3 regions of the Microbacterium alcoholitolerans genome follow, and region 1 is predicted to be linked to each of the others. Evidence: predicted binding sites of a transcription regulator. Region 1 holds the regulator's gene; each other region holds the start of a gene.
The links. The regulator LexA, encoded in region 1, represses DNA repair genes until DNA is damaged. The targets are predictions, from matches to a motif close to TCGAACANNTGTTCGA.

Region 2: the regulator LexA is predicted to act here: its motif matches at 3,956-3,971, upstream of ACQUSX_RS07100 (DUF222 domain-containing protein).
Region 3: the regulator LexA is predicted to act here: its motif matches at 2,886-2,901, upstream of ACQUSX_RS01115 (HNH endonuclease signature motif containing protein).

Annotation. Positions count from the first base shown of each region.
Region 1 is NZ_JBNTKD010000002.1:27,194-32,479, reverse strand. It holds gene ACQUSX_RS14415 (methylenetetrahydrofolate reductase) at 1-149, shown strand, start outside; gene metE (5-methyltetrahydropteroyltriglutamate--homocysteine S-methyltransferase) at 158-2,470, shown strand; gene lexA (transcriptional repressor LexA) at 2,563-3,234, opposite strand; gene ACQUSX_RS14400 (LysM peptidoglycan-binding domain-containing protein) at 3,586-3,987, shown strand; gene ACQUSX_RS14395 (histidinol-phosphate transaminase) at 4,061-5,152, shown strand; gene hisB (imidazoleglycerol-phosphate dehydratase HisB) at 5,170-5,286, shown strand, end outside.
Region 2 is NZ_JBNTKD010000001.1:1,482,920-1,488,205, forward strand. It holds gene ACQUSX_RS07065 (ArsR/SmtB family transcription factor) at 1-71, opposite strand, end outside; gene ACQUSX_RS07070 (hypothetical protein) at 68-427, opposite strand; gene ACQUSX_RS07075 (OsmC family protein) at 424-876, opposite strand; gene ACQUSX_RS07080 (transcriptional regulator) at 953-1,588, opposite strand; gene ACQUSX_RS07085 (SANT/Myb-like DNA-binding domain-containing protein) at 1,585-1,980, opposite strand; gene ACQUSX_RS07090 (PEP/pyruvate-binding domain-containing protein) at 1,990-3,252, shown strand; gene ACQUSX_RS07095 (MarR family winged helix-turn-helix transcriptional regulator) at 3,451-3,882, shown strand; gene ACQUSX_RS07100 (DUF222 domain-containing protein) at 4,003-5,286, shown strand, end outside.
Region 3 is NZ_JBNTKD010000001.1:227,428-232,713, reverse strand. It holds gene ACQUSX_RS01130 (trimeric intracellular cation channel family protein) at 1-209, shown strand, start outside; gene ACQUSX_RS01125 (TetR/AcrR family transcriptional regulator) at 199-921, opposite strand; gene ACQUSX_RS01120 (VOC family protein) at 989-1,369, shown strand; gene ACQUSX_RS01115 (HNH endonuclease signature motif containing protein) at 1,564-2,856, opposite strand; gene ACQUSX_RS01110 (GNAT family N-acetyltransferase) at 3,001-3,450, opposite strand; gene leuA (2-isopropylmalate synthase) at 3,545-5,286, opposite strand, start outside.

The DNA of each region.
Region 1 (5,286 bases):
GATGGGCATCCGATCTCGTCCGCGCCGTCGTCGACGGCGGCGCTCCCGGCGTGCACCTGTACGCCTTCAACCAGCACGAGACCGTGCTGGACGTCCTGCGCTCGTCTGGCGTGATCCCCGAGCACCAGCTCTCCTCCACACAGAACTAAGGAAACTCATGACCGCTTTCCCCGCCGGAACGATCCTCGGCTACCCACGCATCGGCCGCCGCCGCGAGCTGAAGAAGGCCGTCGAGTCCTTCTGGGCCGGTCGCACCGACCAGGCCGAGCTGGAGCGCACCGCCGCCGACCTGCGTGCGGCGACGAGGGCGCGCCTGGCCGAGCTCGGCCTGGGACGCGAGGACTCCGCCATTCCGGAGTCGTTCTCGTTCTACGACCAGGTGCTGGATGCGGCGGTCACGGTCGGTGCGATCCCGACCCGCTTCGAGGACCTGCGGGATGCTGACGGCACGATCGGGCTGCCCGCCTACTTCACCATCGCCCGAGGTGAGGGAGATCGTGCCGCGAGCGAGATGACCAAGTGGTTCGACTCCAACTACCACTACCTGGTGCCCGAGATCGGCCCCGAGACGACCTTCTCGCTGTCGAACGACAGTCTCGTGCAGCAGGTGCTCGAGTCCGTGGCCGGGGGCTACCGCACCCGTCCGGTCATCGTCGGGCCCGTCACGCTGCTGGCGCTGGCGAAGGCGTCGGATGCCGCACCTGAGGGCTTCGACCCGCTGAGCCGACTGGAGGACGTCCTCCCGGTGTACGTCGAGCTGCTCGCGCAGCTGAAGGCAGCCGGCGCCGACTGGCTGCAGCTGGACGAGCCCGCTCTGGTCAGCGAGTCCCTGCCTGCAGACGCAAAGACCCTCGCTGATGCCGCCGCGCGCGCCCTCGCGGTGCTCGGCGCTGCGACCGACCGTCCGTCGCTGTTCGTCGCCGCTCCCTACGCGAGCCTCGGCGACACCCTCGAGGTCCTCGCCGCGGCACCCGTCGAGGCGATCGGCATAGACCTGGTCCGCGGTGCGGTCCCCGCTGCGCTCCCCGCGCTCGACGGCAAGACGCTGGTCGGCGGCGTCGTCGACGGACACAACATCTGGCGCGGCGACCTCGCCGGCGCCTTCGACAAGCTCGACGCGCTGCGCGCGCTCGGTGCATCCTCGGTCAGCGCCTCCACCTCGACCTCGCTGCTGCACGTGCCGCACGATGTGGCGGAGGAGACGCTGCTGGATGACCGACTGGTGTCGTGGCTCGCCTTCGCCGACCAGAAGGTCGACCAGATCGTCACCCTGGCGACCGGCCTGATCGAAGGCCCTGCCGCGATCTCCGCTCAGCTGCAGGCGGCATCGGCCGCCCTCGCCGATCGGCACGACGCCCCCGGCGTCCGCGACGGCGCCGTGCGGGCGCGAGAGCTCGCCGATTCCGATTTCTCGCGCGCCACCTACGAGGAGCGCGAGAGCGCGCAGCAGGCCCTGAACCTGCCGGCGCTCCCGCTGACCACGATCGGATCGTTCCCGCAGACCGGCGACATCCGGCGTGCGCGGGCGCAGTTCGTCCGCGGTGAGCTGCCCGCTGAGGACTACGAGGCGTTCCTGAAGCGCGAGATCGACCAGGTCGTCTCGCTGCAGGAGGATCTCGGACTCGACGTGCTGGTCCACGGCGAGCCGGAGCGCAACGACATGGTGCAGTACTTCGCTGAGAACCTCGACGGCTTCGCCGTCACGCAGCACGGCTGGGTGCAGTCCTACGGCTCGCGCGCCACGCGTCCGTCGATCCTGTGGGGCGATGTCTCCAGGCCGGCGCCGATCACGGTGTCCTGGGCCGGATACGCCCAGTCGCTGAGCGCCAAGCCCGTCAAGGGGATGCTGACCGGTCCGGTCACGATCCTGGCCTGGTCGTTCGTCCGCGACGACCAGCCGCTGGGGGAGACCGCGAACCAGGTCGCCCTGGCGCTGCGCGACGAGATCGCCGACCTGCAGGATGCCGGCATCGGCATCATCCAGGTCGACGAGCCGGCGTTGCGTGAGCTGCTGCCGCTGAAGCAGGCCGACCAGGCCGACTACCTCGACTGGTCGGTGGGCTCGTTCCGTCTGGCCACGGGCGGTGCGGCGGCTGCGACCCAGATCCACACGCACCTCTGCTACTCGGAGTTCGGTGTCGTCATCGACGCGATCCGCGCACTGGACGCGGACGTCACCTCGATCGAGGCTGCGCGCAGTCGCATGGCAGTCGTCGCCGACATCGCGCACCACGGCTTCGACCACGGCATCGGCCCCGGCGTCTACGACATCCACTCGCCCCGCGTGCCGAGCGTCGAAGAGGTCGAGGCGCTGCTGCGCCGCGCGGTCGACGAGCTGCCGCTGCGACAGCTGTGGGTCAACCCGGACTGCGGTCTGAAGACCCGCGGCTACGACGAGACCGTCGCCTCGCTGCGCAACATCGTCGAGGCCACGCGCCGGGTCCGCGAGGACGTGTCGGTCGCGGTCTGACGACCTGAATGCGGCTCCTCCGGAGCCCTGAAACCAGACGCCCCGTCGGGCCTGAGCTCGTCTCAGGTCCGACGGGGCGTCTGATCGTGTGCTCAGACGGCGCGCAGCACCGCCACGACCTTGCCGAGCACGACGGCCTCGTCGCCGAGGATCGGCTCGAAGGCGGAGTTGCGGGGGAGCAGCCAGGTGTGGCCATCGCGGCGGCGGAAGGTCTTCACCGTGGCCTCGCCGTCGATCATGGCCGCGACGATCTCGCCGTTCTCGGCATCGTTCTGGGTGCGCACCACGACCCAGTCGCCGTCGCAGATCGCCGCGTCGATCATCGACTCGCCTGACACCTTCAGCATGAACAGGTCGCCCTTGCCGACGAGCTGACGCGGCAGCGGGAAGATCTCCTCCACCTGCTGGTCTGCGGTGATCGGCACGCCGGCGGCGATCTGGCCGACCAGGGGGACGAGGGCGGCGTCGCCGACGGCCGGCGCGCTGTCGGCGGGATTCTCGGTGCCGGATCCCGGGAGGTCGATGAGCACCTCCATCGCGCGGGTCTTCCCGGGGTCGCGCCGAAGGTAGCCGCTCAGTTCGAGCTGCCCGAGCTGGTGCGTGACGCTGGAGAGCGATTTCAGCCCCACGGCGTCGCCGATCTCGCGCATGCTGGGCGGATAGCCGTAGCGGGCGATCGAGGTCTGGATCACCTCGAGGATGGCCATCTGCTTGGCGCTCAGGCTCTTGCGCCGACGGGTGCGCGGAGCGTCAGGCTCGCGCATCTCGGATGCGGCGGCTTCGGATGCGGGGACGGAGTTGTCGCTCATCGGTGCTCCTTCGTGCCTTCCTGCCGGTGCGGGATCCACGTCATCGCGGGCATCCGGTTCGAATGTCGGTGGCCCATGGTGGGCTGTCTCTGTCGAAACCGTATCCGAGTTGGCGTGGAAAACGGAAGATCTGTTCGAGCGTGTCGAGCATTTCTCGGACGGGGTTTCGAATAATTCTTGACAGATGTTCGATATCGAAGATAGATTCGGAACGTAGCTTCGCATCCGGCATCCCCGGCCGGATGCCGGATGCGAAAGCTGCACCACTTCCGCCGGGGACCGGCGGTGAGAGCAGAGGAGCACAACATGAGCACCGTCAGCATCCAGGCGCCGATTACCCGGCCCGCTCGCATGACCGTTCAGGCCGCTGCAGCCTCGCCGCTTTCGGCGCCGTCGACGCGGCTGCGGCTGACCGTGCGCGGCCGCCGCGTGCTGGCGACGCTCGCAGCTCTTCCCCTCGCCGTCGGCATCGCGGCCTCGGCTCTCGCCGGCGGCGCCGCCCTCGCATCCGGCGATCAGGCCGCCGCGGCCGCGTTCGACTCGGTGACGGTGCTTCCCGGTGACACGCTGTGGTCGATCGCAGCCGAGGCCGCACCCGGCACGGATCCCCGTGTGGTCATCGAGGACATCAAGCGGTTGAACAATCTGACCTCGGGTGCGATCCAGGTCGGCGCCGCGATCTCCATCCCCACCGAATACTCCCGCTGACTCACCACGTGGCGTTCGGCGCAGCGGCTCGTCGGCCGTCATCCGGCGACCCCTGATGCCCGGGCGCTCTACGATGGGAAGGGTGATCTCCCTCGACGAGCTGCCCCTCCGCGATGACCTTCGCGGGCTCACTCCGTACGGCGCGCCGCAGGCCCCGCTGCCGGTCGCTTTGAACGTGAACGAGAACACCCATCCGCTGCCCGATGAGGTGGCCAGCGACATCGTCGACGACATCGCGCTTGCCCTGCGCGATGTCAACCGGTACCCCGACCGCGAGTTCACCACGCTTCGGGAGGGATTCGCGGACTACCTCGGGCACGGTCTCACCCCCGACCAGATCTGGGCGGGCAACGGCTCCAACGAGGTGCTGCAGCAGATCATGCAGGCCTTCGCCGGTCCTGGTCGCACCGTGTTCGGCTTCGCTCCGACCTACTCGATGTACCCGTTGATCGCGCAGGGCACCGGCGCGCGCTGGGTCGCCGGCACGCGCGAGGACGACTACTCCGTCACGCCCGAGAACGCGGCGGCGCAGGTCGCGGCGGCAGACCCGGACGTGGTGCTGCTGTGCGCGCCCAACAACCCGACCGGCACACCGCTGGGCCTCGACGTGATCGAAGCGGTCTACGAGGCGACCCGAGGAATCGTCGTCGTAGACGAGGCGTACTTCGAGTTCGCCCCGCACGACGCGCTCTCCGCTCTGACTCTGCTGCACTCGCGTCCGCGCCTTGCCGTCTCGCGCACCATGAGCAAGGCGTTCGCCTTCGCCGGAGCGCGGGTCGGGTACCTCGCCGCGGACCCGGTGTTCATCGATGCACTGCGTCTGGTGCGCCTGCCGTACCACCTCAGCGCGCTCACGCAAGCGGCCGCGATCGCGGCATTGCGCAACTCCGAGACGATGCTGCGGATGGTCGACGAGATCGTCGAGCAGCGTGATCGGATATCCGCGACGCTGGAGGCGCTCGGCTACACACCGCACGAATCGTGGTCGAACTTCGTGCTGTTCGGGGGCGTCAAGGACCCGAAGGCGCTGTGGCAGGCGCTGTACGACCGCGGTGTGCTGATCCGCGACGTCGGCATCCCCGGCCACCTTCGCGTGTCGGCGGGCACCGAAGTCGAGACCACCGCATTCCTGGAAGCACTCGCGTCGATAGGATCACCCTCATGAGCGACCTCGGCCCCGACATGGGCACCGCACCGCAGCACCGCACGGCGAAACGCACCCGCAGCACCTCCGAGTCCACCGTCGAGGTCGAGATCGACCTCGACGGCACGGGCCGCAGCGACATCGACACCTCGGTG
Region 2 (5,286 bases), on a different contig from region 1:
TCCTGCAGGATCTGCAGCCGGCGGGGCTCGGCGAGTGCCTGTGCGAGGAGTTCGAGTGATGGCCGCGTCATCGCAGCACCCGCTCGGCACGTTCTGGATCGTCGACCACAAACACCTTTCGGTTGTCGTGGTCGCTGTACTGCGCCTCGATCTGCACTCCCGCGGCATGCAGTGCGTTCATCATGCGGCCGAGCTCCCCCGGCACGTCAGCGCGGAGCGGCACCACCAGTGCCGGCTTGGCGACGGCTCCGTCGATGCCCGCGGCTGCGAGTGCGCTGACGGCGGCCGCACCATCGTCGACGAGGTAGCGGGCCGTGCCGCCCCAGACGCCACCGCCTTCGAGCCCGACACCCGCCGAACCCAAGACGGCTCCGACGCGCGCGACGTCCGCGGCGATATCGACGACCGGGATCATCACATCGTTCATTCGACGACCTCCACCGTCGCGTCCACGACCGCCTCCACCGCCAGCGAGTTCGCGATGTAGCATCCGTCGTGCGCCTGCCGCACGAGCTCGATGATGTGAGCGGGCTCGGCGTCGCGGACGGCGATGCGGGGCGTCAGCGCGACCTTCGTGATCCGGACGGGATGCCGGTCCATCGGCATGCACGCAGCCCCGGCATCCTCATACCGGACGACGTCGACGCCGGCCTGCGCGGCGACGGCGAGGAACGAGAGCAGCAGGCATGAGCTCGCTGCAGCCAGCAGCAGCTGCTCGGGGTTCGGCAGCGAGGCGTCTCCGCGGAACGCAGGGTCGGCGCTGAGCGTCAGGATCTCGTCGGCGACCTTCACATCGTGCGCGCGGCTGTACGCACGATATCCGGCGCCGGTGCTGCCCTCCCACAAGAGGGTCGACGTGTACTCGTGAACTGTCATGTCGTCAGCGTAGGTCCGAGTCGTTTCGACGGGGGTCGAAATGAGGCGACGCGAAGGGGCTGAGGCGGACAGCACTTCAGTTCTCTGCTCTGCGATCGATGTCGAGGGTGGCGAGGAGGTCTTCGTGGAGTTCGAACCAGACGCGGTGACAGGAGTCGATGCCGGTTCTGTCGACCCATTCACTCTGGCCGGCTCGTGCGCGGCGGAGCGCGACGTCGAAGCGGCTGTCGTACCCGGTGAATCTCGCCAGCACGGCGACCAGCCGCGCGACCAGCGCAGTGAGGCCGGTGCTCAACTCGTCTAGCTCGTTGAGGACGTGAGCGTCCCAGGCAGGGTCGGCATGGTCATTGGCGGCGAGCCTGTCGTGATTGGTGGGCCTGAGCTGCCAGTCCGTGCAGGCGGCCACAAGGCGCGCGTTGAGTGGGAGGAAATCACGGTAGACGCCGCGGAGCACATCGTCCGAGTCGGCGCCGACGCGCTCCTGCGCGAGCTGACGTTGGTTCTCACGTCTGCCCTCCTCCGTCAGTGACCATCCTTCGAGGCCGGCGAACGCGTCATGCCGAACCCACCCGTGCTGTTCCGCGTCGCGCAGCAGGTCGACGACGGCGTCGTGGTCGATCCCTGCGCGTGCACCGATCGCGGCGGGCTCGTTGAAGCCGAGAAGTCGCACGGCATGCAGCACCAGGAGGTATGGAGGCGAATTGTGAGTCATGCTCGCTCGGAGCGCCTGGCGCTGAGTCGGTTGAAATGCTGTTGACACGCCTGCGGCGAGCGGAACCCCATCGCCTCGGCGATCTGCGCCCAGGTCAGTCCGGCTGCCTTCGCCGTGAACAGAAGCGCAGCTTCCACGCCCTCCACTTCGGCCCGCGCCGCTGGAAGCAAGGCAAGCGCGCTGAGCAGATCATCGGAGGTGAGGTCTGCGGAGCGCCAGAGTGCGAATTGCGTCAGCTCGACGGCAGCGGGCGGCATCGAACCGGGCCTCCACGGGCGCGCGGCCAGGGTATCGGCGCCGAGTCCCAAGAGGTGCTCCTGCGCTTCATGCTCCCGATGAGCCTGTGGGTGGTCCATTGCCTTCGAGCGGTCGAGATCCCGCTTGCGTTCCATGCCCTCATCTTGGACAATCAACGCATTGTTGTCAACATTTCATTGATTCGCGAGCGAGTTCAAGATGAGGGTGAAGGAGTGGGCATGCTCACGACCCTGCGTGACGCGAGGGCGGTCAGCTGCGGCGGTAAGGCGACGGCCCTGGCAGTGCTGGCCAGGGAGGGCCTGCCGGTGCCGGACGGGTTTGTTATTCCGTTCGCCGCGCACCGAATCGCGCGGAGCGAAGCCGACTTGCCGGTAAATCACGAGCTGCGGGATGCACTCACCCGGCACCTTGCGCGGATGGGCGACCCGCCGGTGGCCGTCCGATCGTCTGCGGCGAACGAGGACACCGCAGGTGGATCCGCCGCTGGCCGGTACGAGAGCGTGCTGGCCGTGCGCGGAGTTCCAGCCGTGGCCGAGGCCGTCCGGACGTGCTGGGCCTCGAGCTCTTCAGCACGCGTTGCCGGCTACGGCAACCATGTGCACGGCGACGCCACGGACGGTGGGCCCGACATGGCCGTCCTCGTCCAGCGTCTGGTCGACGCCGACGTCTCCGGCGTGATGTTCAACCCGGCGTGCCCTGAGGGCCGCGCTCGGATCGAAGCATCCTGGGGCCTGGGGCCCAGTGTGGCTGGAGGGACCGTCACCCCAGACACGTACGAGATTGCCACAGACGGAGGCCTCCGGCGCATCGTCGCTCGCAAGACGACCCGATGGGACCGCGACAGCTGTGGCGTGATCGTCCGTGATGTGCCGGAGAAACAACAGACACTCCCAGCGCTTGACGCAGCCACCGCCGCGGCCCTCGCGGGCTTCGGACGCCGAATCGCAGACGTATTCGGCCAGCCGCAAGACATCGAATGGGCGATCGAGGACGGAAAGGTCTGGATTCTCCAAGCGCGACCGATCACCGCGCCCACCCCTTCGCTGGCGCCAAAGATTCTCGCGAGCGGAGATGAGCCGCTGATCGGCACGGCGGGATCCCACGGCACCGTCTCCGGGATCGCCCGCGTCCTGCGCGGCCCATCCGACTTCCCGCGCGTCCAGCCGGGAGACATCGCGATCTGCGAGTACACCGACCCAGCCTGGACACCGCTGTTCCGTCACGCTGCCGCTCTCGTCACCGAGACGGGTGGCGTGCTCTCCCACGCCGCGATCGTGGCCCGCGAGCATGGCATCCCGGCAGTCCTCGGCGTTCTACAAGCAACCACCCGGATCCAGGACGGCATCCGGATCACCGTCAATGGCACCGACGGAACCGTCATCATCTCGCCAGGGACATCGCCGTGATGTCGATTCTGTGACCAAACCGTTGCATTCGTTACCTCGCCGTTATAGAGTGATCGCACGGTGAATGTTTGCTGTGGCATACACCGCATGTGATTGCAGGACACTCTTGGTGCAAGGGAAAAGAGCCGGTCGGAAGCCTCTCCGGCCGGCTCTCACTGCATCCGCATGATGTCTGGCCGCGCCGCTACGCTGGTGACCATGACCGACCGCGAGCTCGCACTTCGAGCCTGGGAGAGCCTGTTCCGCGCGCAGCACGAGCTGTTCCACGCGATGGCATCCGATTTCGACAACGCATCCATCACGCAGGGTGAGTACGACGTCCTGCTCACCGTCGTGCGGGCTCCGAAGATGACGGCCCGCCTTCGCGACGTCACCGCGAACCTGCTGATCAGTCAGCCGAGTGTCTCGCGCCTGGTCGACCGGATGGTCGCTCGCGAGCTGGTCACCAAGTCCGCGGACCCGGAGGACGGCCGCGGGGCCCTGATCACTGCGACGGATGCCGGCGCTCGCGCGTTCCGCCAGGTCGCGACCTCGCATGGACGCTCCATCGCGGAGAAGATGTCGCCGCTCAGTGACTCTGAACTCGGGGAACTGCTGACGTTGACCGAGAAGCTGCGGCGCGGCGCATAGTTCAAATATACGAGAGTGTGGTCACCCACGCGCAACGTCGGATGCCGCGATTTCGGCGCTTCTCGAAAATTGTTCGAACAAATATTTGACACTCACCGCCTCCGAGCGTAAGCTGGAGTCATGTCCGAACACCTGGCACCGCTGCACGAGGCGATCGAGCACCTCGACGCGGCATGGTGCGGTGCGCAGGACGGCGCGAGCCTCACGCGGAAGCAGCTGATCGACGCGAACGACGCCCTCGCCGCCGTGCAGCGCCTCATCGATGGTCTGCACGCTGAGGTCGCCGCCGGAATCGCTCACGAGTCCCGGCCGGCGCTCGGACCTGAGTCACTCGCCAAGCAACAGGGGTTCCGCAACGCGGCGCGGCTGATCGCCACCGCATCGGGCGGGTCCACGGCCGATGCCTCGAAACTGGTGAAGGTCGGTGAGGCGACCGCACCGCGCACCGACCTGGTCGGCGCACGGCTCCCGTCCAAGCACCCCGAGGTGCGGCGCGCGCTGTCAGCCGGACGACTGAGCGCCAGCACCGCGGCGGCGATCATCGCGCTGCTCGACCGCGTGTGCCTCAAAATCACACCCGAGCAACTGACTGAAGCAGAAGTCCTGCTGACCGAGAAGGCCGTGGGCATGTCTCTCGACGACGTGCGAAAGCTGCTCACTCACGCCGAGGCGTGGCTCGATCCCGACGGAGTCGCACCGCGCGAGGAAGAGATCCGGGCACGTCGCTCGGTCAGCATGTTCGAGCGCGACGGAGCTCTCCACCTGAACGCCGTCTTCGACATCGAATCAGGTGCGCCCATCCGCGCGGCTGTCAACGGTTACGTGTCCGCGCAATTCGCCGCGCGGAAGGAGGCCGTCGACCCGGATGCCGGCGACGCCGACCACCGCTCCGTTGCTCAGCTGCAGGCCGATGCGCTCACCTCGATCTGCGCTCACTCCATCGGATGCGACAACAACGCGCCCGCACTGTCGGGCGCCACCGTCATCGTGCGCGTGGACGCCGCCGATCTGATCGAGGGCACCGGCTACGGCACCGTGGATGGCGCGGACCAGCCGATCAGCATCGGCGCGGTCCGTCGGATGGCCGCCTCCGGCGGGGTCATTCCCTGCGTCCTCGGCGCAGGCAGCGAAATCCTCGACTGGGGCCGCGAACGGCGCTTCTTCAGCCGAGCGCAGCGCCTCGCGCTGGCTGAGAGAGACGGCGGATGCGCGATGTGCGGCCTTCCGCCAGAGATGACCCGCGCCCACCACATCGAATGGTGGAAGCGGGATGCCGGGCCCACAGACCTCTCCAACGGCATCCTCCTCTGCGAGACCTGCCACCATCGCATCCATGACAACGGCTGGGAGATCCAGGTCGACGGCGCCAGCACGAAGAGTCGGGTGTGGTTCATCCCGCCGCCG
Region 3 (5,286 bases), on a different contig from region 1:
CGGTCGCCGCCGGCGCGGGATGCACCTTCATCGTGGTCGCGCACGCGTTCAGCATGAACATCACCGTCGCCGCGGTCTTCGGCATCGTCGTGACCGCGGTGATCCGGGTGCTGTCCGTGCTGTTCGACGTGTCACTGCCCGAGCAGCGTCGCCTGCACCGGCGAAAGGTCGCCGCGGAGACCGGAATGATCCCGATCATCAAGCCGTGACGACGGATTCCAGACCGGACAGAACCCGCGCGAGGCCGAACTCCCACGCCGCGTTCGCGTCGTAGGGCGCGCCCAGCTGCTCGCCTGCCGCAGCCCCGACGCGGCGGGCAAGCGGGTAGTCGTCGCCGACGAGGTCCGCGAGCGTGTCGGCCGCCTGTTCCCAGAAGGCGCCGAACTCCGCCGGGCCGGAGGCTGCGATCATCCGGCCCGCCGCCGCGCGGACGAAATCGAGTACGAAGGTGAGCGCTGCATCTCGATCCACGTCGCTCAATCCTGTCGCATTGAACGCGCGCAGCTCGCCGTCGTACTTGGCGATCGTGCCGGGTCCGAGTGCGGTCCGCTGATCATCGATCTCGAGGAGCCAGGGGTGCGCCTGCAGCAGTGCAAGGTTCGCCTCGGCGACCGCGCGCAATCCCATTCGCCAGTCGTCTTCATCGACGGGGATGCCGGCGACTTCGGCGTGCGCGCGATCCGCCATCAGCACGAGCAGGTCGTCGCGGCTGTTCACATGTGTGTAGACGGACATCGGCGTGATCTCCAACTCATGTGCGAGCGCGCGGATCGTGACCGCGTCAAGACCGTGGGCATCGGCGATGCTCATCGCCTCAGCCACGACCTGCGGCGTGGACCAGCGCGCCCTCGGACCTCGACGACCCGTTCGGGCGGTGCCCGCTCTCTCCCACCAGAGCAGTTCGATCAGATTCTTCGCCATCTCGGAATATCCATCCTCTCCATCAAGTTACCTTATACGCTGTACGCAGTTTACCGACGGGAGACACATGAACATCAACCAGACCGCGATCTCGCTGAACGTCGCCGACGTGCAGGCCTCGGCGGACTTCGCCAAGGCGCATTTCGGATACGAGGAGGCCATGGCCGCCGAGGGCTTCGTGTCGCTCCAGCATCCGAGCTCCGCCACGAACGTCATCTTCCTGGCGACGGGATTGGAGACCTTCCGCCCGCGGGAGATCGCCGGGCCTGCCGGGCAGGGGCTGCTGCTCGTCCTCGTCGTCGACGACATCGACGACGAGTACGCGCGCATCACCGCAGCGGGTGCGCGAGTCGTGACCGAGCCCGAGACCGAGCCGTGGGGCGAGCGCTATTGCCAGTTCGCCGACCCCAACGGGCTCATCTGGCAACTCGTGCAGTGGGTCAGCTGACGGATGCAGCGGGTCGACTGACGGATACCGACGATCGACTGACGCGCACTGGTCGGCTGACGCGCACACTGGTCGGCTGACGCGCACACTGGTCGGCTGACGCGCACACTGGTCGGCTGACGCGCACCGACGATCGGCTGACGCACACACTGGTCGGCTGACACCCACCGACGATCGACTGTACGCCGACGCGTTCAGAAGGGAGCCACCGTCACGTTCGCGGACGTGTCCGCGAACGTGACGGTGTTCTGCGGCGGTGGTCTGTCGACGTACGTGTGCCCGGTGGGGCTGGTCCATTCGAGCAGTCCGTCGTCGAGCTGGACGACGTGCCAGGGCGAGTGGTGTTTGAGCGTGTGATGTCGTCGGCACAGCGCGCCCAGGTTGCCTTCTTCGGTCGACCCGCCGAAGGCGGCGTCGAGAGTATGGTCGAGATCGCTTTCGCGCACCGGCATCCGGCAGGTGGGGAATCGGCAGCGTTGATCGCGCGCTCGCAACTGTCTGCGGAGCGTCGCGCCGGGGCGGTATCTGTCGGTGGCGAGCAGCGCGCCGGTGAACGGGTGTGTGAGCAGTCGATCCCACCCTGATGCGGCCCCGGCCAGTACGCGCGCCGTGGCCGGGTCGATCGGACCGTGCCCGTCCAGTTCCGCCGGCGGCGACTGTGCTCCGCCCGCACGCTCGCGGCCCATCAGCGTCAGCGCAGGGACAGTGACGCTGATGTGAGCGGTGACCGCAGCCAGCAGGCCGTCTTCGGTGTCGTGCCCGGCCGGTGCGCCGGTAAGCAGCAGGTCCATCGCGATGTCGAACCGCTTCTGCGCAACAGTGCGCGGATCACTCGGACCGCTCGCGCCGTCGACCTTGCTCCCAGTCTTCGCCATACCGGTGAGCCGGTCGAAAGCGCCGTGGATGAGCGCCGTCGGTCCGAACAGACGCATCTCGCCCATCGCGTCCGGGTGGTCCTGTACCCAGGCTCCGCGCTCCTCGCGCGCGTCCTGATGACGCTCTTCGATGGACCGGGGCTGATGCTGCTGGGCGATGCGCTCCGCGAGAGGACGCACGCGGTTCGGGGACTCATCCTGCGCGAGTTCAAGCACCCGCTCCGAGTACGCCGCCCTGGCATCCGCATCCTCGATGTGCTCGCCCGCGTCGATGATCACCCGAGCATGACCCGCGCTGATCTGCCCGGCGCCCTGCGCCTGCCACACCAGCGGGAACCGCTCCACCGCGAGTTCCGCGGCCAGCATCCGCCGCTGCACGGTCCGATCGCTCACGCGCAGCGCCGTCGCCAGCTCCGCCGAGACCGTTCTCAGCGAGATGTCCGCCTCATCGGCATCACCAGCGGCAATGAGCGCCCACCGCGCAGCCAGCGCGAGCACGCCGTCGCGCGCCGCCTGCAGGCTGCTGATTGAGCGCTCCAGATCGCCCGCCAGGTCGACCAGCTCTTCGAGCGTGGTCACCTGCTCCACCGTCACATCCTGCAGCGCCGCCATACCTCCAGTACACCAGCAGCCACCGACATTAGAACAAAGATCTGATCCGAATCCCGGGAGCCAATGTCACGGACACATAACGAAGAGTCATCAGTCTTACGGGCGTCCGTGCGCATGCCAACAGCCTGCGCACGCGGTGGGTCCCTATCGCGGCGCTGGCGGCGTGAATCGAAGCACGTTCGTCTCCCGTCGCACGAAGCCCACCGACTCGTACAATCGCAGTGCCGACTCGCGCGCGGGCCGCGACGTGAGGTCGAGGGTGCGAAGGCCACGTTGGATCGCGAGTTCCGTCATTCGCACCAGGAGAGCGCGCGCAATGCCCTTCCCTCGCATCGCCTCGTCCACGACTACGTCATCGACGTGACCACGGAGCCCAGACGGCAGAGGGAACGTTACGAGCGTCGCGGCTCCGACGATGCGCCCACCTGCTCGCACCACGAGCAACTCCGTCGCGTCATGCGTGATGATCGTCGCCAGACGTGCCCGATCGAACGCCGCCGTTCTCGACAGCTGGGACAGCAGGTGAGAGATGTCGCGCGCATCGTCATCAGTCACGGATGACAGCAATTCGACGGTCGCAGGAAGCTCACTCATTCCGACAACATAGCTCTCCCGCCGAGACGCTCCCGTATGAGTTTCTGTCGCCTGACACCGGATCGGGCGTCAGAAACTCATACGGGAGTCGACGTCAGACGGCCGCGAGCTCGGGTGCCGCCTCGCGGGAGCGGATCGAGCGGTTCACGCACGAGACGATCGCCTTCAGGCTGGCGGTCGATATGTCGCCGTCGATTCCAACGCCCCACAGGCGCTGGTCGTCGACCTGCAGCTCGACATAGGCCGCCGCCTGAGCGTCTCCTCCGCTGGACATCGTGTGCTCGACGTAGTCGTAGAGCGAGATATCGAAGCCGCGTGCGCGCAGCACCTCGATGAACGCGGCGATCGGCCCGTTGCCGGTTCCCGCGGTGGCGATCGACTCGTCGTCGTCTCGCAGCACGACATCGAGCGACACCTCGCCTGTCATGTCACTGCGCGTCTGCGTGCCGAGCAGCTCGAACCGGCCCCATTTCGCGGCGGCGTCATCGGCCGGCAGGTACTCATCGGTGAAGATCGACCAGATCTGCTCGCTGGTGACCTCGCCGCCCTCGGCATCCGTCTTCGCCTGAACCACACCCGAGAACTCGATCTGGAGCTTGCGGGGCAGGTCGAGCGCGTGGTCCGCCTTCAGCAGGTACGCCACGCCGCCCTTGCCGGACTGCGAGTTCACCCGGATGACGGCTTCGTAAGACCGGCCGAGGTCCTTCGGGTCGACAGGCAGGTACGGCACGCCCCACTCGACCTCGTCGACGGTGACGCCCTCCGCTTCGGCGCGCGCGGCCATCGCCTCGAAGCCCTTCTTGATGGCGTCCTGGTGCGAGCCGCTGAACGCGGTGAAGACCAGGTCGCCGGCCCACGGGCTGCGCTCCGGGACGGGCAGCTGGTTGCAGTACTCGACGGTGCGCTTGACCTGATCGATGTCGCTGAAATCGATCTGGGGGTCGATTCCCTGCGTGAACATGTTGATGCCCAGCGCGACGAGGTCGACGTTTCCGGTGCGCTCGCCGTTGCCGAACAGGCATCCCTCGATGCGGTCGGCGCCGGCCAGGTATCCCAGCTCGGCGGCGGCGACGGCGGTGCCGCGATCGTTGTGCGGGTGCAGCGACAGGATCACGTTCTCGCGGTGCGCCAGGTGGCGGTTCATCCACTCGATCGAGTCGGCGTACACGTTCGGCGTCGCCATCTCGACCGTGGCGGGCAGGTTGATGATGACCTTGCGGTCGGGGGTGGGCTCGAGGATCTCGAGCACCTCGTTGCACACCTCCACGGCGTACTCGAGCTCGGTGCCGGTGTAGCTCTCGGGCGAGTACTCGTAGTAGACCTCGGTGCCCGGCACGGTCCTCTCGTACTGGCGGCACAGGCGCGCGCCGTCGAGCGCGATCTGCTTGACGCCCTCGCGGTCGGAGCGGAAGACCACCTCGCGCTGCAGCACGCTCGTGGAGTTGTAGAAGTGCACGATGGCCTGCTTGGCGCCGACGATCGACTCGTACGTGCGGGCGATCAGGTGCTCGCGCGCCTGCGTCAGCACCTGGATGGTCACGTCATCGGGGATCAGGTCCTCTTCGATCAGCTGGCGCACGAAGTCGAAGTCGGTCTGGCTCGCGGAGGGGAACCCGACCTCGATCTCCTTGTAGCCCATGCTGACGAGCAGCTCGAACATGACGCGCTTGCGCTCCGGCGACATCGGGTCGATGAGCGCCTGGTTTCCGTCGCGGAGGTCGACGGCACACCAGCGGGGCGCCTGGGTGATGCGCTTGGAGGGCCAGGTGCGGTCAGGCAGCTCGACGGCGATCTGCTCGTGATACGGGCGGTACTTGTGCACCGGCATCGACGAGG